3 regions of the Clostridium zhoujianii genome follow, and region 3 is predicted to be linked to each of the others. Evidence: predicted binding sites of a transcription regulator. Region 3 holds the regulator's gene; each other region holds the start of a gene.
What was found. The regulator NrdR, encoded in region 3, represses ribonucleotide reductase genes. The targets are predictions, from matches to a motif close to CACNANATNTNGTG.

Region 1: a site for NrdR is predicted at 3,276-3,289, ahead of nrdD (anaerobic ribonucleoside-triphosphate reductase). Genes of this name have one in related genera too.
Region 2: a site for NrdR is predicted at 5,260-5,273, ahead of nrdD (anaerobic ribonucleoside-triphosphate reductase). Genes of this name have one in related genera too.

What each region holds. Positions count from the first base shown of each region.
Region 1 is NZ_JBPUTF010000001.1:1,055,946-1,063,958, reverse strand. Features, by position in the region: gene ACSYT2_RS05005 (aldo/keto reductase) at 1-194, opposite strand, end outside; gene nrdG (anaerobic ribonucleoside-triphosphate reductase activating protein) at 386-886, opposite strand; gene nrdD (anaerobic ribonucleoside-triphosphate reductase) at 915-3,038, opposite strand; gene ACSYT2_RS04990 (pyridoxamine kinase) at 3,450-4,280, opposite strand; gene ACSYT2_RS04985 (ECF transporter S component) at 4,293-4,820, opposite strand; gene ACSYT2_RS04980 (ClC family H(+)/Cl(-) exchange transporter) at 4,915-6,486, opposite strand; gene ACSYT2_RS04975 (gamma-glutamylcyclotransferase family protein) at 6,654-7,115, opposite strand; gene pcp (pyroglutamyl-peptidase I) at 7,115-7,756, opposite strand; gene ACSYT2_RS04965 (DUF979 domain-containing protein) at 7,774-8,013, opposite strand, start outside.
Region 2 is NZ_JBPUTF010000004.1:123,722-131,734, forward strand. Features, by position in the region: gene ACSYT2_RS16500 (ferredoxin) at 37-225, shown strand; gene thiT (energy-coupled thiamine transporter ThiT) at 274-957, opposite strand; TPP riboswitch at 1,014-1,114, opposite strand; gene ACSYT2_RS16510 (hypothetical protein) at 1,146-1,349, opposite strand; gene ACSYT2_RS16515 (PadR family transcriptional regulator) at 1,416-1,868, opposite strand; gene ACSYT2_RS16520 (DegV family protein) at 1,872-2,717, opposite strand; gene ACSYT2_RS16525 (sensor domain-containing diguanylate cyclase) at 2,915-3,955, shown strand; gene ACSYT2_RS16530 (DUF3048 domain-containing protein) at 4,027-5,028, opposite strand; gene nrdD (anaerobic ribonucleoside-triphosphate reductase) at 5,291-7,405, shown strand; gene nifV (homocitrate synthase) at 7,799-8,013, shown strand, end outside.
Region 3 is NZ_JBPUTF010000001.1:1,852,449-1,860,461, reverse strand. Features, by position in the region: gene sigE (RNA polymerase sporulation sigma factor SigE) at 1-371, shown strand, start outside; gene sigG (RNA polymerase sporulation sigma factor SigG) at 452-1,225, shown strand; gene ACSYT2_RS08690 (YlmC/YmxH family sporulation protein) at 1,326-1,592, shown strand; gene nrdR (transcriptional regulator NrdR) at 1,672-2,130, shown strand; gene pgeF (peptidoglycan editing factor PgeF) at 2,282-3,022, shown strand; gene ACSYT2_RS08675 (winged helix-turn-helix domain-containing protein) at 3,034-3,735, shown strand; gene ACSYT2_RS08670 (HAMP domain-containing sensor histidine kinase) at 3,737-5,413, shown strand; gene ACSYT2_RS08665 (phosphate ABC transporter substrate-binding protein) at 5,631-6,509, shown strand; gene pstC (phosphate ABC transporter permease subunit PstC) at 6,536-7,426, shown strand; gene pstA (phosphate ABC transporter permease PstA) at 7,426-8,013, shown strand, end outside.

The sequences.
Region 1 (8,013 bases), 800 kb from region 3:
AGCTTCATAGCATTTCCTTGAAGCTCCTCTGCCATATAAATATCAGCGTTATCAAAAGAAGTTATACCTAATTCTAAGCACTCTTCCATAAATCTTAATGTATCTTCAGGTTTATTATTCCAGTGACTTAATCTCCAAAAACCTTGTATTATTCTTGATAATGATAAATCTTTATTAACCTCTATTCTTTCCATAAATACTCACTCCTTTTATTATGTTCTTTGCCAACAGTAACATATTCTATTTTCTAACTCAAAATCCTCTAGCAAAATATTACATTCCTATTAATTTCCCTTTATACTTAGTATTGATTATACCTTATTTGCCTTCTCTAAATAATGATTATATAATAAAAGACAAGTATATACTTGTCTTTTATTCTTTCCTATAGCTCTATTTCAACTATTTTATTTAATTTCAAAGATTCAGTAACATTTATTACTCTTTGATTCCCTGAACCTCTATATTTTAAACTAATATCTCTTCTTGCAATTTCAAACTTTCCGTCTATAATAACATCAACTAAAGCTAAAATCTCTTTCTTCTTTTCGTCCTTTATGATATCTTCATAAAGATAACCAGACCAAAGCCAAATAGGCTTTCCTGTTTCATCTTTAATCCTTTTTAAAAGATTTACTAAATCCCTATCCTTTGTTTGCTCCATAGGTTCTCCCCCAAGGATATTAACTCCTAAGATATTCACGTTTTTTACATAGGAGATAAACTTATCCTCTGTCTCTTTATTCCATAGGGTTCCATAGTTGAAATTTTGCAAATCTTTATTAAAACAACCTTCACAGTTATTAGTACAACCACTTACAAATAAAGTTACTCTTACATTTGGCCCATTTGTAACGTCAAATTTTCTTATTTCTGCATAATTCAATAGAAATACCTCCTAAATAAAGTTCCTTCTATAAGTGAAGTACTCTGTCTCCTATTTCTGCCGTTCTACCCTTATTCCAGAAATTTGTCCCAATATAACCACAGGTTCTTCTCATAACTTGCATTTCACTTTCATCTTTGTTTCCACAGGATGGGCAGTACCAAGTTAAGCTTTCATTATCCAGTTTTATTTCTCCTGTGTATCCGCAGCTGTAGCATATGTCAGGTTTAGTGTTTATCTCAGCATATTGAATATTATGATAAATATAGTTTATTATCTGTTCTACTGCTTCAACATTTCTGCTCATGTCAGGAACTTCAATATATGAAATACATCCACCTAAGCTAATATCATGGAATTGTGATTCAAACTTAAGCTTACTAAAAGCATCTATTTCTTCACAAACATGAACATGGTATGAATTAGTGTAATATAATCTATCTGTTACACCAGGGATCACTCCATATTTTTGCTTATCTAACCTACAGAATCTATAAATAAGGTTTTCTGCTGGTGTTCCATATAAACCAAAGCCTAATCCAGTTTCCTTCTTCCATCTTTCACAAGCTTCACTCATATGTTTCATTACATCGATAGCAAACTTTTCTCCCTCTTCTGTTGTATGGCTTACTCCAAGCATAGCCTGAACCATCTCATGAATTCCAACATAACCAAGAGATAATGTTGAATATCCATCCTTTAATAACTTATCTATCTTTTCGCCCTTTTCAAGTCTTGCTATTGCGCCATGTTGCCAATGAATTGGTGAAACATCTGAAAGAGTTCCAAGTAACATCTTATGTCTAATTAATAAAGCTTCTTTACATAGTTCTAATCTTTGATCAAGCATATCCCAGAATAGCTCCATATCCTTATCTGCTACTATTCCTATTTGAGGTAAGTTCAAGCTAATAACACCTTGATTGAATCTTCCATACCACTTGTAATCTCCATTTTCATCTTTCCATGGACTTAAGTGGGATCTACAACCCATTGGTGGGAATGTATTTCCTTCATAGTTCTTTCTCATAATCTTTGCAGATTGGTAGTCAGGAACTAATCTCTTAACAGTACAAGTAGCTGCAAGTTTAGTTATGTAATCATATTTTCCACCTTCTAAACTGTTATGTTCATCAAGTAAATACACAAGTTTTGGGAAAGCCTCACCAATTTCTTGACCTCTATAGTTCTTCATTCCAGCTAATCTCTGTTTAATCATCTCTTCACATATTAATGCCATTTCTTCTTCGTACTCATTACCCTCTTCTATTTCAAGGTATATTGTACTAAATGGTGATTGGCCATTTGTTGTTTGAAGAGTTGATAATTGATATCTTATAGTTTGAACTCCATCCTTTAAATCCTTTAGTTTCATATCATTAGCTAAATCTCTTGCTAACTCTTCATTACCATATTTATCTAAATAGAACTTGTAGTACTTATCATATGTAACTCTAAGGAATTTAGCTAAATGCTTTATTGTTATACTTTGTCCACCATATTGATTACTTGCAACTTGTGCTATTATCTGTGTTGTAACTGTACAAGCTGTTCCAAAGGATTTTGGTGACTCAACTAATTTATCATTTATTACAGTTCCATTGTTTAACATATCTTCTAAGTTTATTAAACAACAGTTGAAAATTGAAGAAAGTGTATAGTCCATATCATGCCAATGAATCATTCCTTCATCATGAGCTTGAACCATATGAGATGGAATTAATCTTCTTCTTGAAATATCCTTAGATACTTCTCCAGCAATTAAATCTCTTTGTGTTGCAGCAATTACAGAGTTCTTATTTGAGTTCTCCTTCATTACATCTTCATTTGTTTTACTAAGTAAACTTAATATACTTTCATCTGTTGTATTCTTATTTCTTTTAAACTCTTGTACTGCTCTGTATCCTTCATAGGCTTTTGCAGTAACTGCTTGCCCATAATGAACTAATCTATCATATACATAAGTCTCTATTTTATATATTGTAGGTATTTCTTCCCCATCACTAAAGTGTTTTTCTGCATCATTAGCTATTAATTTCGCAATGTCTGGCAAATAAATCCCACTACCATTTTTCATTGCCTTTGTTACTGCTTCCCTAATTTTCATTTTATCAAATACAACAGTACTTCCATCTCTCTTTATAACGTTCATATCCTTCTTCTTCCCCCTGTAATTCAATATAAAATATTTTTTGCTATTTATTGTCAATCAATAGCCATTATTTCATTATTATACACTACCTAAATTTATATTTCATACATGAAATATGTCTAAATTTATGATTTGTTTTTACTTTTCTCTCTTTTTCATACTATATCTTTATAATAAGTATAACTTCATATATTTTTAACAAATCCACAATATAAACCTATCACTCTATAAACTATACACTACATTTAGTGGTTTCATCAATATAAAATTCTATTGTAAATAAAAATCTCAATAAAATTTTATAGTAAATATCAAAAATGTCCATCTTAAAATTATAAATCTATCAACATTAATAGTAATTCTATATAAAATAAAAAATCTCCAGTAACAAACTGAAGATTTTTTATTTTATTATTTATTTACAAGCAAATATAGCTTTTTTTCAAGGAGAACTCCTTCTCTTCTAGGATAATCAAATTTACTACTTTCCTCTATACATTCACTAACAAAGTTATGTGCCTTCTCACAGCTCTCAATTAAAGATTTTCCTCTAAGTCTTTCCCCTATTAATACAGATGTAAATATATCCCCTGTCCCCGGATATGCCTCACCTTTCTTTTCTTTAGATATAATAGATAGCTCACCTTTTTCGTAAATAGCTATACCTATATCCTTTTCCAGCTTAGAAGGCAAACTTGTAATAACAATATTTTTAGCTCCTAAATCAATAAGTTTATTACAAATTTTTTCAATTCTACTAAAAGAAAAATCTTCTATATAATCTTCGCCAGTTAATAGACAAGCCTCTGTATAATTGGGTGTAATTATATCAGCAAATGCTATTAGCCTTTTTAAGCCTTGGACATATATCATATCAAAATTAGAATAGCACTTTCCATGATCTCCAAATATAGGATCTATAACAATATTAGAGCTCTTATTTCTCTCAATAAATTTTATTGCAGAATCTATAGCACTATCACTTCCTAAATATCCAATTAGCAATGCATCAAAATCTATTTCATACTTAGAATAATGTTCATCACACTCATCAATATAATTAGGAAGCTTTACTATTGATGGATTACCAAATCCACCTGTGTGAGTTGATAAAAGCATTGTAGGTATAGGACACACTTCTACTCCCATAATACTAAGTACGGGTATAATATTTGTTAATGCTGCTTTTCCTACTCCACATAAGTCATGAACTACCGCTACCCTTTTAACTGGCTTTCTCAAAATAACACCTTCCTATTCACTTATAAACACATCTTCTATAAATCTATTTGTTGCTGCCTTAACACCCATTGACAATGGAATTGCAATTAACAGACCAATTATAGTTGTTCCAAAGGAGGTAATTAAACTTGATACAGCACCTTCCCACCCTTTAAAAAATATCCAATTAAATATAAAATATCCTGTTAATGATACTATTCCACCTATTACAAATCCGATTATATTATAAATAGGGTTCTTCCCCTTCTTTCCATTTGCAAAAGCTATTTTACCAACTGCATATCCCATTAAACCCTTTGTAATTAAGGTAGGAATTACCCAAAGTGCATATCCTGGTGAGAATAAATCAAATAATGCACATCCAAGACCTGCTGGAATTGCTGCGTTTTTTCCAATAAGAATTGCAATTATAAATATTACAGTTGTCCCAAGATGGATCATAGCATTTGTACCTACTGTTGGTACTGGTATATGAATCCATGTTCCAATGAAACATAAAGCTGTAAATAATGATAATAGTACTAGTTTTTTAGTTTTCATAGTTAATCCCCCAATTATTTATTACTTATATGTTATATAATATGAGGGCCTTTTTTAGTTGTCAAATGTATCGATACATATTCAAACCTCTTTTTTAATATACTTTTGATGCTAACTTATCAATTTCTACCAAAGCTTCTCTTGCGTTATTCTCGTTAATTAGTAGAACCAAAAAGTCTCCACTATCAATCTTAGTATCACCTTTAGGTATAATCTCCCTATCCCCTCTTTTAATAGATATAAGTAATGAATTTTTTGGCCATTTAACTTCACTTACATATCTACCCTCAGCATAACTTCCCATGCATACGCACTTCTCTAATAAGGTTTTACTCCCCCTATAGGCCTTAGTTGAATTGTTTCCTTTCATTAAAATTCTTTCAAGTAAACTATCATATATTGGTCTAGACTTAAATATATCTGCTGTTAAATATGAAATAATAACTACAAAAGCAAGAGCTAATAGATGCTCAAATGAACCCGTCATCTCTGTAATTAATATTATCCCCGTAATAGGTGCCTTTACTATTGATGCAAAATTCCCTGCCATTGCTAATATAATAAAATTCACTATAAATTCCTTTGGTAAACCAAAAAAATCACTTATAAATATCCCAAAAATATTACCTACCAATGCTCCAAGTACAAGCAATGGAAAGAATATTCCTCCTGGTGCACCGGATCCAAAGCTTATAAGTGTAAATATATATTTTATTATTAAAAAGAATAATAAAATCTTTATTGTAAAGCCTTTAGTTACCAAAGACATAATAAGCTCATGTCCTCCACCTAAAAGTATAGGTGTTAAAATACCAACTAATCCAGCACAGATAAATGGTACTACCATTTTTATCTCGGTAGGTATCTTTTTAAATATTTCATATATCTTTTGTGATGCAAGTATCCCTTTATTGAAAATAATTCCTGTTATTCCGACTAATATTCCTAATAATAATAATGACCAATAATATTTTAAAGGGAACATATTTACTCCAGTGAATTCCATTGCTGGTGCAACCCCTAAGAATTGCTTACAAACAAAATCTGCTGCCAAAGATGCTGCCATAGCTGATAATAAAACTAGAGGTGAAAAATTCTTATGTACCTCCTCTAATGCAAATATCACTCCTGAAATTGGTGCATTAAAAGCTGCTGACAACCCTGCACTTGCTCCACTTGTTATAAGAAATTTCTCCTCTATATTAATTCTTCTACATACCTTTGAAAAACCTTGTCCAACAGCAGCTCCTATTTGTACTGATGGTCCTTCTCTTCCAACTGATAAACCTGTAGCTAAACTTAAAGTTCCACCTACAAACTTATAGATTAAAACCTTTAGCCAATTTATACTAAGGCTTTTCATAAGTATGCCCTCTACTTGTGGTATACCACTACCTGAAATCATGGGTTCTCTTTTCACTAAAAATCCTACGAATAGTCCAACTAATACTAATATTCCAAATACCTTGATATAATCAAAAACATTACCTTCTACACCCTTATATAACTTCATAAAATATGGAGTTAACTTATTTATTAATAATCTATTTAATACTATTATCCCCCCTACAATTATACCTATTAATAAAGATTCCAATACTAACTTAAACTTAAGATTCTTCCTATGAGACATAATACTAATTATCTCATCCTTATCCACACTCATCTTAAATCCTCCTCTGCTTTGATAAATAGCTAAATAAATTATACAACTTAATTGTTAAAATTTAAACATAGTTTATGAATTCCTATCCTATTCCTACATAGCATTAAGATCACTTTTCTTTATAATACTACTTGTTATATATAATATAAAAAAACTAGACAAGGTAATTAATAATACCATTGTCTAGTTTTTATCCTAAATTTATATTTATTTAACATATATTCTTTCCAGTCTCCACTTGGAAGAAAAACTGCTTCAGTATCAAATATCTTGTCATTAATTTTATTATAACAATATGCATAACACATCTCTTTACTTCCATCAGCAAACTCTATTTCAAGAAGAGTTTTATTGTACTCATTATCTGGATGACCTTCGCCAATGAAGCCTTCCATCTCGTCTATTGCCTTCATTGTATTAGTATAATCCTTAACTACCATTACCTCACCTACTACTTCACCTTCACCTGAAAGCATGGCTGGATATCCTTTATAAGGCATATGATAAAGAGTCTTACCTTTAACCCTTCCTATCTCCACTGACTCAACTTTTCCACTTAAATACTTATCATAGTTAAAGAAACCTTCTCTAAGACTTCCATAGACAAATATTTTTCTCTCTTGTAACATTAGCAGATAGTGCCTCCTACTGTTTTTATATCTTCATTATTTTCAACTGCTGCCCTAATACAAAGTTCCAATCCCTTTGCTATATCATCTATTGACATGGCTGGCATATTAGCTTTTGTGATAACTTGTGCTGGAGTATATGGTACATGGATAAATCCACCCTTTATATTAGGATACTTTTTATCTATCAAATATAAAACTCCATACATTACATGATTACATACAAATGTACCTGCTGAGTTTGAGACAGCTCCTGGAATACCACCTTCATGCATTTCTTTAACCATTGCTTTTATTGGTAGGTTTGTGAAGTAAGCATTTTCTCCATCTTCAAAAACTGGTATATCTATTGGTTGATTACCTTCATTATCTTTAATTCTTGCATCATCAATATTGATTGCTACTCTCTCTGGAGTTACTCCAAATCTTCCACCAGCTTGACCTACTGATATAACAATATCAGGTTTATGCCTTAAAATTCCTTCTTCTATCTTCTCTAATGACTTTCCAAATACTGTTGGTATTTCAAGCTTTATAATTTGAGCTCCTACTATATTTTCAGGTAATTTTTTAACAGCTTCTAGGGCTGGATTAATAGATTCTCCTCCAAATGGATCAAATCCTGTAATTAAAACTTTCATCCTAATTTCCTCCTATATTAAAATGCCAAGAAGTACATAAGGGGAATATGAATTATTAATAAAACTATTCCGTATACTGCTTGAGATTTTATCACTCTATTTTTATCTTTAGTTTCTAAAAGTGCAGCTGGCAATACATTAAAGTTTGCCGCCATTGGTGTAAGTAATGTTCCACAGAACCCTGCTGTCATAGCAATAGCTGAAGCAATTATTGGATCTGCTCCTTGTGCAAAAACAAAAGGTACTCCTATCCCTAC
Region 2 (8,013 bases), on a different contig from region 3:
TACAGATGTAAAGTCCTATAGGAAGGAGAAATTAATATGAAAGCAGTTGTAGATCAAGAAACTTGTATAGGTTGTGGCTTATGTCCATCTATATGTGAAGATGTATTTCAAATTAATGATGATGGAAAGGCACATGCAGTAGTTGATGAAGTGCCTGGAAGTTGTGAAGACGCAGCTAAAGATGCGGAATCAAGTTGCCCTGTAAGCGCAATAAGTTGCGAGTAAAAGAAAATAAAAAAGTTACCTCAATTATAGAGGTAACTTTTTTTCTTACTATGAGTTTGATGCCATAGTAGTATCATCTCTTTTTAGTAATCTATTAATAGGTAATATAGCAATTATAACAAGGCATATTATTGCATCAGCACCTACCATAGGAGCATTTACAACTAGAGAATATAAGGAAGGTCCCATTCCAAATTCGGCGCCATATGAGCCAAAGAAGACCACTCCAGATATAAAGTGACATACAAATTTAGCAAGGAAAGCTAAACCAGTACCAAGTAACTTATGGTTTTTAAAATACCCAGCTAGTCCAATTGCTAACGATGGTAGTGGATAATCAAATAAAATTTGAACTGGGTGAACAAAGTAAGGATCCATAAATAGATTTAATAATCCATATAGAAATCCAGTAAGGAACCCAACCTCTGGTCCATATATAAATGCAATTAAAAGTAATGGAACCATTCCACCTAAAGTAACACTACCACCCATAGGAAATTGATATATTCTTAATATTTGTAGTACACAAGCTAAGGCTAGAGCAATACCGATTCTACTGATCATTTTTGCATCAAGCTTAACCTTCTTGAATTTTAATAATGCAAAAACTATAATAGCAAGTCCTACCAGAGCAAATATTGATGTTGGGTTACCAAAGATAGTACTTGCTTTTTCTGAAAAGTTGCTAAAATAGCTAGCAAATCTATCTGACCAATCTTGAAAAATGTTCATAAAAAATACCTCCTAGAAACTCTGCTAGAAGGTATGTAAAGCCTATGATGATAAGATAACAATTATAATTGCTTTCCTACGCTGGTCTTAACCAGATCAGGTTATAAGGGTTAATGAATAATCATTTCTCAGCCTTAAGGCACCCCTAGCAGGTAATATTTAATTCTAAAATCATTCTATTACTTACCTTAAAAAAAGTCAATAAGCTTATCATTCCCTAGAGTGCTGTTTGGGCGAATAGTATTAGTTAAGGTAATGTTATCGCTAGAAAATTGTACATTATCTCCAGTGTTTGCATTACCTATTTGAATTATAGGTAATGTTACTATACTTCCATCTTCTAATGCAATAAAACCATCCATATTATTTTTATCAATAAGTATACCCTTCATTTTAAAAATCCTCCTAATAATATTAGGATGGCTTTAAAGAAAAAAAGATATACTTAAAAGTATATCTTAGTATATGTCCTTATAGATAATTTTAAAAACCTTCAAGGATTCCTCAATTTTAGGCTTTAATAATAGTTTTTTATTAAGATATTCAAGTCTTCCTTTTTCGGTAAGTTTATAAATCTTTTTAAACTTCTTCTTAGGATCATCCCATTCACCAGTAATAAATTCTTGCTTTTCTAATTTCTTCAAAAGAGGATAAATACCGCCAGTACTTGGAATCCATAGGCCACCAGTTCTCTCTCCGATTTTATTGGAAAGATCATTACCATTAGAAGGACTCAAGCTTAATAAATGAAGAACATATATAGGAAGAAGACCTTTAGTAAAAACTTGACCTACGGCCTCATTTTCTTTTTGAACCTTTTTTAGTTGATTTACTTTTTGTTTATATTCTTCGTATAGACGTTTTTCTTCAGCTTTAATATCCTCGGGACTCATAAAGCTAAGGTCACTCATTAATTACTCAACCTCTTGAAGAACAAAGCCAACTAATCCAGGACCAGTATGAACACCAAGAGCCGGACCTATAGATCCAGTAAAGATTTTATTTATATTGCTATGATTTTTTACTGATTCATATAAGGCGTTACATTCTTTTAAAGCATCTCCATGAAGAACCCATAGATTACATTTACCTTTTTCTAGATAAGTATTTAGGATCTCTCGAATTTTGTTTATAGATTGATTTCTTCCTCTCACTTTAGAATAAGTATGATAAACACCATCATCTCCAACGTGAATGATAGGTTTTAAACTAAGGATTTCTCCAATAGTACCAGCAACTTTACCTATTCTACCACCTTTTTTTAGATATTCTAATGTACTAAGGGTAAAGTAGCAGTTAACTCTTTCTCTGTGCTTAGGAAGAGCTTCTATGATTTCTTCAAAGCTTTTACCGTCTTGAATCATTTTAGCAGCTTCAATAACTATAGAACCTTCAGCCATAGTTAGAGTTTTTGTATCATACACAAATGACTTTAAATTTGGATGATCTTCAAGTACTAGTCTTATTGAGTTACTAGTTCCTGAAAGAGCACTTGAGATATTTATAGATATTACATGTGTGTATCCCTCTAATTCTAATTCATTTAGGATACTTTCTATTCTAGCTACATTTGGTAAAGATGTAGTAGGAATTTCTTTTTCTAGTGAACTATATACCTCTTCAGGGCTGATATCTACTTTATCTTCAAATTCCTTATCAGAATATATTATTCTGAAAGGTGCGACCTTTATATTATATTGTTCTACTATTTCTTTGCTTATATCTGATGCACTATCAGTTAGTATAGCGATTTTTTGCATGGTATTACCTCCTAATAATTCATATAAATAATATATGTGAATTTAAATAACTATATCACTTCTGATATAGTTTACTATATCAGAAGTGATATAGTTATTTAATATTTTGAAATTAAAATATTAATTATTGTACCAATATTATTTTTAGTTATATAATCATGAATATAAAGTTATTATTAGTTTCAGGTGGAGGAAGTATGAAAAATAGTTTTTTTATAGCTATTTATTTAATTATCTTATTTTTAATTGTTATAATTCAAAGGATTAAGATAAAAGCTTTAAAAGATAAGATAAAAGAAGTGGAAAGATTAAAAAAAGAGATATATAGGTTGGGAGATAGAATTTCTTTAATTGATAATAAGCAGGATGTATATGATTTTATTTTAAATACTGCAATAAATGTTATTACCAAGGGAAGTAAAGGAAGTATTTTAATTCAAAAGGGAGATGGATTATTTTACTATAAGGCACTAAGCGGTTTTGAAGGTGGAATTAGAGATACGGCTGTTACTAAAGAAGAAATAGGGCTATACAATTATAATGGATGTAAGGATATAGCAATATTAAGTGGTTGTAATGGTAAAGCTTTAAATGCAATATTAGCATCACCTATAAACTATGATGGTAAGTTAATAGGTGTTATAAGTATAGAGTCTATAGATCAAAATATAACATTTAATGATGATGATATAGGAACTATGAGGTATATAAAGTATGAATTGGAGCTTGCAATTAAAAACTTCCTTATACAAGATAGACTTAAACATATCGCTACCCATGATGATTTAACTAATTTATATAATCGAAGAAGTTTTAATGAATTATTAGAAAAAGAAATATGCAATATTAAAAAGGGTAATATAGAAGTTCACTTAGCCTTGATTGATTTAGATGATTTTAAGAAAATAAATGATGAATATGGGCATAATGCAGGGGACAAAGCTCTAGTAAGAATGGCTAATGCCATGAAGCTTTGCCTAGGAAAAGAAGATATATATGCAAGAATGTCTGGTGATGAGTTTGTAATTATATTTAGAAATTTATCATATAATGATGCGGAAAAAAGGTTGTTAAGTATAAGAGAAAATTTGGAGATTAGTGATGATAAGATAAAGGTGGACTTTACCTATGGGTTAGTTACTATTAATTCATATGAGAAGTTACAAAAAGATGAGATTTTATCAGAGGCAGATAGAAAAATGTACGAAGCTAAGAAAAATAAAAAAGTTGGACGATAAAGGCTAAGAAAATAGGAGTAGAAAATTAGGCGATAATTCTCTACTTCTATTTTCTTAGGTCAGTAGAAATTTTAATTAATTTCTACTGAAGTACTTTTATCAACAATATGCCAGATAGTTTTTCCGGGAGAAAGAGGTATCTCATCTCCAGAGTCATCATATAATCTAGTTCTACTGCTATCTAATGTATGATTCCAAGTTGCACTTACCATTTTACCTTTGGACAAAACAATAGCATCACCATCACCTAAGAGGTCAATATTTAGATGAAGATTATCCGAACTAAGTTTTATATTGGTTTTTTGGATAATAATGTTTGTAAATGAAATAGCTTCATTATTATCAGCATCAATAGCCTTTATACCATCCATAGATTTTAGATATAAATCATTGGAGTATGTATAACTTGTATTATATAGCTTATTCATAGTTATCCTTACATTATTAGCAGTAGGTAAATCATTTGAAGTATAAAATGAACTATTAAATTTAGAAAAGGCCTTACCATCAACGGTCCAATTATTCTTACGAATGTAATCTCTAATATTAGTAGATGAAGTATATAGATTATGAGGTGGGTTCCTCTTAGGATCTCTCCAAAAGTAATTTGTCTTAGAAATTTCATTTATACTCATTATAGAGTTATTATTTGCTATTTCATTTAAAGCTTCCTCAGAGCCGCCACAATGGGCAAAAGGAAGGTTATGTTCTTGTGATATATCAATGAAATATGAACGTATGCTTCTTACAGGGCCAATAGTATCAGGTGAGTTTTTATGAAATAAAGCCATGAACCTTGGAATTCCTCCTTCAGCTGAAGTCTCATATACTACATCTGCTTGAGAAAGGCCACTTTGGGGACGGGAAGCAGGGGAGTTTTCAATCATAACCATAAAGGGGATATTATTATTAATATCAGTTAGGGATTCCTCACCAGTATAAAGATTATAAAATTTTTCAGGAATATCTTGTGAGGTTGTATCTGAAATTTCTTCGTTAACAACTTTATTATTGCATCCTAAAAATAAGAAAATAAAAAAAATAAGAAGAGTCAGAAAATATTTTTTTCTCATAGAAAAACCTCCTAAAGATTGATATAACATAGATACATTATTATTTTAGTCTAATTTAATAGAACTTATCACAAGTAAGGAGGAATAAAAAACAAAAATAACTAAATCATATTAAAAATAGGAGATAAATAGAAGTAATTTATAATAACCAAGGATATATTCATTAAATTAAAAGATACAGGATATTGATATATAAATTTTAATGAAGTATAATTATTGAGGTACTAATAATACCATATATTGTGTAATGGGGGTAGAGTGAATGCTATATGTAGTTAAGAGAGATGGCAGAGAGGTTGAGTTTAACTCTGAGAAAATAACAAAAGCAATAAGGGGTGCAGCCACAGAAGAAGGTTTAAGTTTAAGAACTAGCCAGATTTTTGATGTGGTTCAGAAAGTAATAAATTACATAGAAATGACTGAACAGCAAAGGATTACAGTAGAGGAAATTCAGAATTTAGTAGAAAAAGCTTTAAGAGATAATGGTCATGAAAATATATCAAGAGCTTATTCTAACTATAGAATAGAGAGAACACAAGTAAGAGAAATCAAATCAGATTTAATGAAAGCTATACAACAAATAGGTGTAGAGACTGATAGAGATAACGCAAATGTGGGAAATAATTTCAGTTCTAAACTATTAAGGATAGCATCAGAATCAAATAAGTGGCATAACTTAGCTGCGATGCCAAAACATTTATCTAAGGCACATGAAACAGGAGATTTATATTATCATGATCTTGACAGCTATAATCTAACTACCAATTGTTTACATATACCAACGAAAGAAATGCTAGAGAATGGATTTAATACAGGATACGGGATGATTAATGCTCCTAAGAGGATAGAGACAGCAGCAGAGCTCTCATGTATACTTTTACAATCAACGCAAAATGATATGTTTGGTGGACAATCCCACCCTGATTTTGATAATGATATGGGTATATTCGTTGAACCTACGAGAGAAGAGATTAGGAAAGATCTTGAGGAATTAGGAGTATCAGAAGAAAAGATTAATGAAGTTCTTGAGTTAAAGTTAAGAAATAGAGTTCATCAAGCTATGCAAGGTGTAGTGTATAACCTAAATACAATGCACTCAAGGGCAGGTTCTCAAGTACCTTTCAGTTCAGTAAATATAGGAATTCCTAATTCAGCAGATGCAGCATTAGTATGTGAGGTATTTTTATTAGAATATGAAAAGGGCCTTGGAAAAGGTGAACAACCAATATTTCCAAACATAATATTTAGAGTAAAAGAAGGGGTTAATAGAGAGGAAAATGATCCTTATTTCTATTTATATAAATTAGCATGCAGAGTAGCGGCTAAGAGAATGAATCCAACATTTATGAATATAGATGCTGATTTCAATAAAGAATACTATGATCAAGGATATATTCCTGCAACAATGGGTTGTAGAACGTATCTAATGAAGAATGTTAATGGAGAACCAGGTTGTAAGGGAAGAGGTAATATAGCACCTACTACTATAAATTTACCAAGAATAGGTCTTCAAGCTAAGTGCGATATAGATAAATTCTTTGAAATATTCCAACGAAGAATAGATCTTGCAAAGGAATCATTGATGCATAGATATGAAGTGTTAAAGAAGCTAAGAGTTAAGGATTTACCTTTTGTTGCGGGACAGAATTTAATGAAGGGATCAGAAGGATTATTACCAGATGATTCAATAGAACCAATATTAAAGCAAGGAACATGGGGAATTGGTTTCATAGGACTTGCTGAAACTTTAGTTGCCTTAACAGGAAAGCATCATGGAGAAGATGATAATTCAAGAGAGTTAGGTATAAGAATAATAACATTCTTGAGAGAAAATCTTGATAGATTAACTGAAGAAACTAAGCTAAATTGGAGTGCTTATGCTACACCAGCAGAAGGACTTTCAGGTAAATTTATTAAGCAAGATCAAAAGATATTTGGGATGATAGAAGGAGTTACTGACAAAGAGTACTATACAAATAGCTATCATATACCCGTAGGATTCCCTATATCAGTTAAGAGAAAAATTGATATAGAAGCTCCATATCACAAACTTTGTAATGGTGGACATATAAGTTATCTAGAAGTTGATGATAGTCCAACTGGAGAAACAATAATGGATATAGTTAATTACGCATATAGAAATACTAATATAAGCTATTTGGGGGTTAATTTCCATATAAGATATTGTAAGAATTGTGGGGAATCATTGCATAGCCATGAATCTAAATGTCCGAAGTGTGGAAGTAATGATATACAGGGCATATCAAGAGTTACTGGATATTTAAGTTTAGATGAGAGATTTGGTTCTGGTAAGTTACATGAAAGAGAAGATAGAGTAACTCATACAGAGTCCCATATTAACACTTACAAACACTAGGATTATATAATATAAGGTGTATCAAAATAACCATTTATTTTGATACACCTTTTTTATATTAAAATCACATATAAATCAATAAAAGTAAATATATAGAAAGATTATTATGCAATATTTATTAAAAATCTTGCAATTATAAGTAGAATATAGTTAAAAATCAAAAAATAACGAACTATATTGAATGAGTTAACTTGAATTCTTGCAAAAAAACTATATTTGGAAGTCTTATCTATTGTTATTTAATATTTAATGTGATAAAATTAGGTGGTAAAATAATAAAAAATGTTAAAATATATCCATTAGTTACTTAGTTGGGGAACTGTGAGTAAGTATGTTGTATGGGTATATCGAGCAATAAGAAATAAATATTAAGAAAGCAAAGGGGGATTATTCATGGCAATTAAAAATCTTAAAGATGGAAAGAAAATATATATTGTAGATACAACACTTAGGGATGGAGAACAAACAGCTGGAGTTGTTTTTGCAAATGAAGAAAAGATTGCTATAGCAACAATGCTAAGTGAACTAGGAGTAGATCAACTTGAGGTTGGGATACCAACTATGGGTGGGGATGAAAAGCAAGCTATAAAGGATATAGTTAAGAGAAA
Region 3 (8,013 bases):
GTATAGAAAATGAAATCTTAATGTATCTTAGAAGAAATAGTAAAATAAAAGCTGAAATTTCCTTTTATGAACCACTAAATATAGATTGGGATGGAAATGAACTACTATTATCAGATATATTAGGGACAGAAAACGATACAGTATACAATCTTATAGAAGATGAAGTAGATAAGCAACTTTTATTTATGGCACTTAAGAATTTAAATGAAAGAGAAAAAGAAATTGTAAAGCTTAGATTTGGGCTTAATGGAACAAGGGAGAAAACCCAGAAAGAAGTAGCCGACATGCTTGGGATATCACAATCATATATTTCAAGACTTGAGAAAAAGATAATTAATAGACTAAAAAAAGAAATAAGTAGAATGATATAGTTTGTCTTTAGTATAAAAGTTTCCTCTAGCGGAGATAATGTTTAATGCAGTCGTAATTACTTCCGAAGGGGTTGATGATAGTGATCATTAATAAAGTTGAAATATGTGGAGTAAATACTTCAAAACTCCCCGTATTAAAGGAAAAGGAGAAGAGGGCATTACTTATTCAGATGCAAGAAGGGGATGATACTGCTAGGGAAACTTTTATTAAAGGAAATTTAAGATTGGTTTTAAGTGTTATACAGAGGTTTAATAATAGAGGAGAAAATGTTGATGATTTATTTCAAGTAGGCTGTATTGGGCTTATGAAGGCAATAGATAATTTTGATTTAGGTCAAAATGTGAAATTCTCTACATATGCAGTACCAATGATAATAGGAGAAATTAGAAGATACTTACGGGATAATAATTCTATTAGGGTAAGTAGGTCATTAAGAGATATTGCATATAAAGCTTTAGTTGTTCGTGATAGATTAGTTAAAGAAAATAATAAGGAGCCAACAATTTCACAAATATCTAAAGAGTTAAACATACCAAGAGAAGATGTAGTGTTTGCATTAGATGCAATACAGGATCCAGTATCATTATATGAGCCCATATATCATGATGGTGGAGATGCAATTTTTGTTATGGATCAAGTTAGTGATAGCAAAAATACAGATGAAAGTTGGCTTGAAAACATTTCAATAAAAGAAGCTATGAAAAAACTAAGTGATAGGGAAAAGCTTATACTTAATCTTAGATTCTTTAATGGGAGAACGCAGATGGAAGTTGCAGAGGAGATAGGTATATCACAAGCTCAGGTTTCGAGATTGGAAAAAACTGCATTAAAGCATATGCGAAAGCATGTATAAAATAGACGTTAGGGTTTCCTAACGTCTATTAATTACTTTATAGAAGTTATATTTAGCTACATAATGCATATAATTAGTAAGAAGAAAAGGAGTGAGGATTATGGAAGAAAATTTACATTCAATAAATGCTATGAGAACAATGGAAGTTATAGAGGTTAATTCTGGTACCAAGATAGGATTTATAAAGGATATTAAAATAGATTGCGAAGAGCATAAGATTTTATCTATAATTATTCCTGGAGAAGCTAAAGGGTGGTTTTCTAAAACAGAGGATATTGAAGTGCCTTGGGAAAATATTATTAAAGTGGGGATGGATGTATTACTAGTTGATTTTGAGGGGACAAGTAGTGATAATATTTATGGATAGCACTAGATAAAACATATATAAGTATGTATAATAAGCTTATAAGAAAATACAGAGCGAAAGACGAAAGGTGGATGGTATTGTGAGATGTCCTTTTTGTTCCTATGAAGAAAGTAAAGTTGTAGATTCAAGATCTACAGATGATAATACAACAATAAGAAGAAGAAGAGAATGCTTAAGATGCAGCAAAAGGTATACAACTTATGAAAAGATTGAAGATATTCCGATTTTAGTTGTTAAAAGAGACTCCACAAGAGAGACATTTAATAAAGAAAAAATAATTAATGGATTAATTATTGCTTGCCAAAAAAGACCTATTTCTAGAAGGCAAATCGAAGATATAGCTGACGATATAGAAAAAACAATTTCAAACAGGATGTTGACAGAGGTACAGAGTGAATATATAGGCGAGATGATAATGGATAGATTAAAAGATGTAGATGAAGTCTCTTATGTTAGGTTTGCCTCAGTCTATAGACAATTTAAAGATATCAATACTTTTATGAAGGAAATTAAGAACTTAATGACACATCAAAGTTAATATTTTAGGGAGTATTTAGAGTTAGAAGTCTTTGATTTCTGATTCTTTTTTTTATAAATGTAAGTTAAACTTTGGTTAATTAATTGTATGAAAATAGATAATAATATTATATAATGTTAAAATAAATCTAGATAGATTCTAAGGAGGTACTATGAATAAACTAAATGTTGGTTCATTAAGTAAATATAAAGATTACCTTGTAATTGATGGGGAAAATGAAAAATTAGTTTTCTCGACTGCAGAAAAAGGAAGGAATTTTAATAGGCATACAGAGGATGGTATTAGAACTATTGAGAGTATTAAAGAAGAGTTTAATGTAGAGGATATTATATATTTAAGGCAAGTTCACTCAGATAGAGTACTGATCTTTAAAGGAGATAATAGGGAAGAATTCATAGAAGAAGAAGGAGATTCTTTAATTACTAATATTAAAAATATTGCAATTGGTGTATTTACAGCTGATTGTGTTCCAGTGATTTTAGTAGATGAAGCTAAGGGTGTAGCTGCTGCAATTCATAGTGGATGGAAAGGTACTTTTAATTCCATAACTAAAAAGACTATTGAAAAGATGCAAAATGTTTATGGAAGTCAATCATCTGATATCAAAGCTTATATTGGAGGTCATATAAGGCAGTGTTGCTATGAGGTTTCAGAAGAGTTGAAAAGTAAATTTATTAATGAGAAAAATATAGATGAAAACATACTATTTAATGGAAGGAACTTGAGTATGGAAGAATGCATAATTGATAATCTTAAAGAGGTAGGAATTAAAGATGATAATATTAATTCACTGTCATTATGCACATATTGTTCTGAAGATATTAAGTTACATTCATATAGAAAATCAGAAGGATCATATGGAAGATTATTTTCATTTGTAATCCTAAAGTAGGGGGAGTGGCAATGGCTGATGAAAAAGTATTAATAGTTGATGATGAAGAACATATTATTGAGTTGCTAAAATTTAACTTAGGAAATGTAGGATATAGAATATTTACAGCTAATAATGGACTTGATGCTTTGAAAGTAGCAAAAGAAATAAAGCCAGATTTGGTATTATTAGATTTAATGTTACCTGGCATGGATGGTTTTGATGTTTGTAAAGAAATTAAAAGAAACAAGGATACTTCAAAAGCTGCAATAATTATGCTTACTGCAAAGGGAGAAGAATTAGATAAGGTACTTGGATTAGAATTAGGAGCAGATGATTATATGACAAAGCCTTTCTCTATAAGAGAGCTTTTAGCACGAGTTAAGGCTGTACTTAGAAGAAGCTCAGGTAATGATGAGACTGAGGGAGAAAGCTATGAAAGTGGTATACTGAAAGTGGACTTTGAGAGGCATGAAGTAATTATTAATGGCGAGAAAATTGATATTACGTTAAAAGAATTTGAGCTTCTTGAGATCCTTATAAGGAATAAAGGTAAAATACTTCAAAGAGAAACCTTATTAGATAAGGTATGGGGCTATGAATACATTGGAGAAACAAGAACAGTAGATGTTCATATAAGGTATCTGAGAAAGAAGATAGAAGAGGATGACAAGAATCCTAAGTTTATTGAAACTATAAGAGGGGTCGGGTATAGATTTAACCCAGGGAAATAAAATGAAGAAAAAAATTTTAACATCAGTAATAATTACTGTGATTTTTGCATTAACCATAGTAACTTCATTTTTTGTGGCCCTATCAAATATTCAAGAGATGAACAAAATTAAGGATTCCCTAAAAAATTTTAACAATTATATACTTCAATTAGATTATAATAACGAAAAGGTAATTAAGAACTATAAAATAAATAATGTTAATGTAAGGTGTACAGTAATAGCAAGTGATGGACATGTTATTTATGATAGTATAGGAGATGATTTAGACAATCATTTAGGGAGACCTGAAATCCAAGACGCCATAAAAAATGGTGAAGGTTATTCAACTAGAATAAGTAAGACAACAAATGAGAAATTAGTTTATTATGCTATTAAACTTGATGATGGAAATATTTTAAGATCATCAATACCCTTTGAGACAATTAAGTTTTTTAATGTAGACAATATAAAGTATTGCATAGGAATTATGTTTGTAGTAATTATTTTTTCAATATCTCTATCATTAAAGCTGGTTAGGACAATAATTGAACCTTTAAAGGATTTAGAAAATGTAACTACTAGGATATCGAAGGGAGATTTACACATTAGAGTTAAAACATCAACTAATGATGAGATTGGTTCATTAGGACGTACTTTTAATAATATGGCAGATCAGCTTCAAGGAAAGATAAGGGAAGTGTTAGACAAACAGAATAGATTGGAATCTATTTTAAGAAGTATGGAAAGTGGCGTTATTGCAGTTAATGGAGAAGACAAGGTTATTACAATAAATCCATATGCAAAAAGAATATTTGGTATTAGAAGAGATATAACTGGTGAGAATATTTCAGACTATATTAAGGATTATGATATAAATAATTTTTTAAATGAAGAAGATGATGTTGAAAAAGAGATTAAATTGCTGCATCCAGTTGAGAGAGAGCTTAGAATAAAGAAAGCTTCTATAATTGATGGTCTTGAAAGGATAGGTAAGGTTATAGCAGTTCAAGATATATCTGATATAAAAAGATTAGAAAATATGAGGAGTCAGTTTGTTGCTAATGTATCTCATGAACTTAAAACACCACTAACATCAATAAAAGGTTTTGCAGAAACATTAAAGTATGTTGAAGATGAAGAGACAAGGAAAAAGTTCCTAGATATAATTAATAAAGAATCTGAGAGGCTTAGTAGATTAATTAATGATATATTAGTTTTATCAAAAATAGAAAGTGATATATTAGGTGATGAAGATGAGTTTTTACCAAATGCAGTTATAGATGATGTAATGAGTATGGTGAAAAGATTTGCTGAATCTAAGAATATTTCATTGATACTTGATCAGAGAAATGATGACTTATTGTACGGGGATAAAGATAGGTTTTTACAATTAGTATTAAATTTAGTGGAAAATGGGGTCAAGTATTCAAATCCAGGTTCCTATGTTAGAATAGTAAGCTATATTGAAGGTGAATATTATTATTTAAAGATAGAAGATAATGGTATAGGAATACCAAAGGAAGATATTCCTAGAATATTTGAAAGATTCTATAGGGTAGATAAAGCAAGAAAAAGCGGTGGAACTGGATTAGGGTTAGCAATTGTTAAGCATATTGTTAAGACATTTAATGGTGAAATAGATGTTAAAAGTAAGCTTGGAGAAGGCACGGTCTTTTCTGTAAAAATTAAACATATATAATAGAAGGAATAAGAAGTACAACAGAGTATGTACTTCTTATTTTTTTTATGCAAATTAGTATGAGGAAATAGAATATTCTCAAAGAAATGTTAAATGTATTTAACATTTACCTAATATTAATTAACAAAGGTATAATAATAGGTTAACTTATAGAAACTAATATATAAGTATAAGATAAATCCTAGTAAACAAATTATTTTGGAGGGGAGATTTAATTATGAAAAAAAGAAATTTAAAATTTATAGTTAGTGCTTTACTAGTTACTGTGATTGGGGGAGCATTAGTAGGATGTGGAGGGAATAATGATGATTCAACAACAGAAAAATCAATATCTATAAGTGGATCGTCAGCATTACTACCTTTAATGGAAACATCAATAGAAGGATTTAAAGCTAAGAATTCAGGCTACGAGATAAATGCTCAAGCAGGAGGATCTGGTACAGGTCTTACTCAAGTATTAGAAGGTGGAGTTAATATAGGTAATTCAGATATATTTGCTAATGAAAAACTAGATGAGGATAAAGCTAAGGAATTAGTTGATCATCAAGTTGTAGCACAAGGATTTGGAGTAGTAGTTGATAAAAAACTTGGAGTTAGTAACTTAACTAAGCAACAAATCAAAGACATATTCTCAGGAAAGATAAAAAATTGGAAAGAAGTTGGCGGACCTGATAAGGAGATATTCTTAATTCATAGACCAGCATCTTCAGGAACAAGAGCTACTTTTGTAAAAACATTGTTAGATGGAGATAAATCTTTAGAGAATGATTCATTAGGTGCAACACAAGATTCAAATGGCGCTGTATTAACAGCTATGAAGCAAAATGATGGCGCTATAAGCTACATTGCTCTTTCGTATATGAGTTCAGATGAAGCAAAGGAAAAGCTAAGTACAATTTCTATAGACGGTATTTCTCCTGAAAAAGAAAATGTAACTACTGGTAAATATCCATTCTGGTCATGGGGTCATATGTACACTAAAGGTGATGCAACTGGACTATCAAAGATGTTTATTGATTATATAATGAGTGATGATAACAAAGAAACAGTAGAAAAACTTGGTTTTATATCTGGAAGTGATATGAAAGTAAAATAAATAAAGTTAAGGAATGATGAATTAATATGGAAAAAAGAAGTTTTAAAGAGAGGTTATTAAATGAATATATAGGGAAGGCATTTGCGAATTTATGTGGATTACTAATTATAGTAGTCACTGTATCTATCATCCTATTCATTGCTCAGAAGGGAATACAAACCTTTGTAAAGGGTAATTTCAATCTAGTTGAATTTTTATTCACCAACAACTGGAAACCAAGTGAAACACCAGCCTCCTTTGGAGCTTTGGCTTTCATATTAGGATCAACATTTATATCAATGGGTGCAGTAGTCTTAAGTGCACCTGTTGCTATAGCACTAGGAGTGTTTGTAAATGTAATATCAAAGGGATTAGGGAACAAGTTAATAAAACCGGCCTTAGAAATATTAGTTGGAATACCATCTGTTGTATATGGTTGGGTTGGGGTATCTGTATTAGTTCCTTTTATTAAAAATAATGTAGGGGGGATGGGATTCTCACTTTTAGCAGGAATTCTTGTTCTGTCCCTTATGATACTTCCAACTATAGCTACATTATCAATAGATGCTATCAAAAGTATTCCAAGAGAACACATCGAAGCATCATATGGGCTAGGAGCAACTAGGTGGCAAACTATAAAAAATGTTATTATACCAGGAGCTAAAAGTGGAATATTAACAGGAGTGGTGTTAGGAATTGCAAGAGCTTTTGGAGAAGCATTGGCAGTGCAAATGGTTATAGGGAATGCTGTTAAGATACCTGATGGATTTTTATCATCCACTGCAACCTTAACAAGTATTCTTACAATGGACATGGCAAATACAGTTGGAGGAACTCCATGGAATGATGCTTTATGGAGTATGGCACTTATATTATTGATAATTTCCTTCCTATTCATATTATTAATTAGAAGGATAGAAAAAAGGAGTGAAATTTAGTGAATGCAAAAAGAGCTGATAAAATTGCAACTACAATAATTTACATAATGAGTTTCTTTGTGGTATTCCTTTTGGGAGCTTTCATAGCATATATTCTATATCAGGGAATAGTAATGTTAAAGCCGAGCTTTCTATTTGGAACACCTAAGGTAACATCAGCTGGCGGCGGTATAGGACCACAATTATTTAACTCCTTTTATATGCTTATAGTGTCATTAGTTATTACTGTACCCATTGGAATTGGTGCAGGAATTTACTTAGCAGAGTATGCTAAAGAGGGTCCTTTATTAAGATTCATAAGACTTTCCCTTGAGACTATGTCATCATTACCTTCTATAGTAATCGGAATGTTTGGATTGCTTGTATTTGTAAATATGGCAGGTTGGGGATATTCAATATTAGCAGGTGCATTATCTGTTAGTATACTAAATATACCCTCAATGACAAGAATATCAGAAAATGCTATAAAAATAGCTAGTAAAAGAGTTAAGGAAGCTTCGCTGGGGCTAGGAGCCAGTAAGTGGCAAACTATAGCTAAATTAACTTTGCCAACAGCAATGGGTGAGATCCTAACTGGAATTATATTG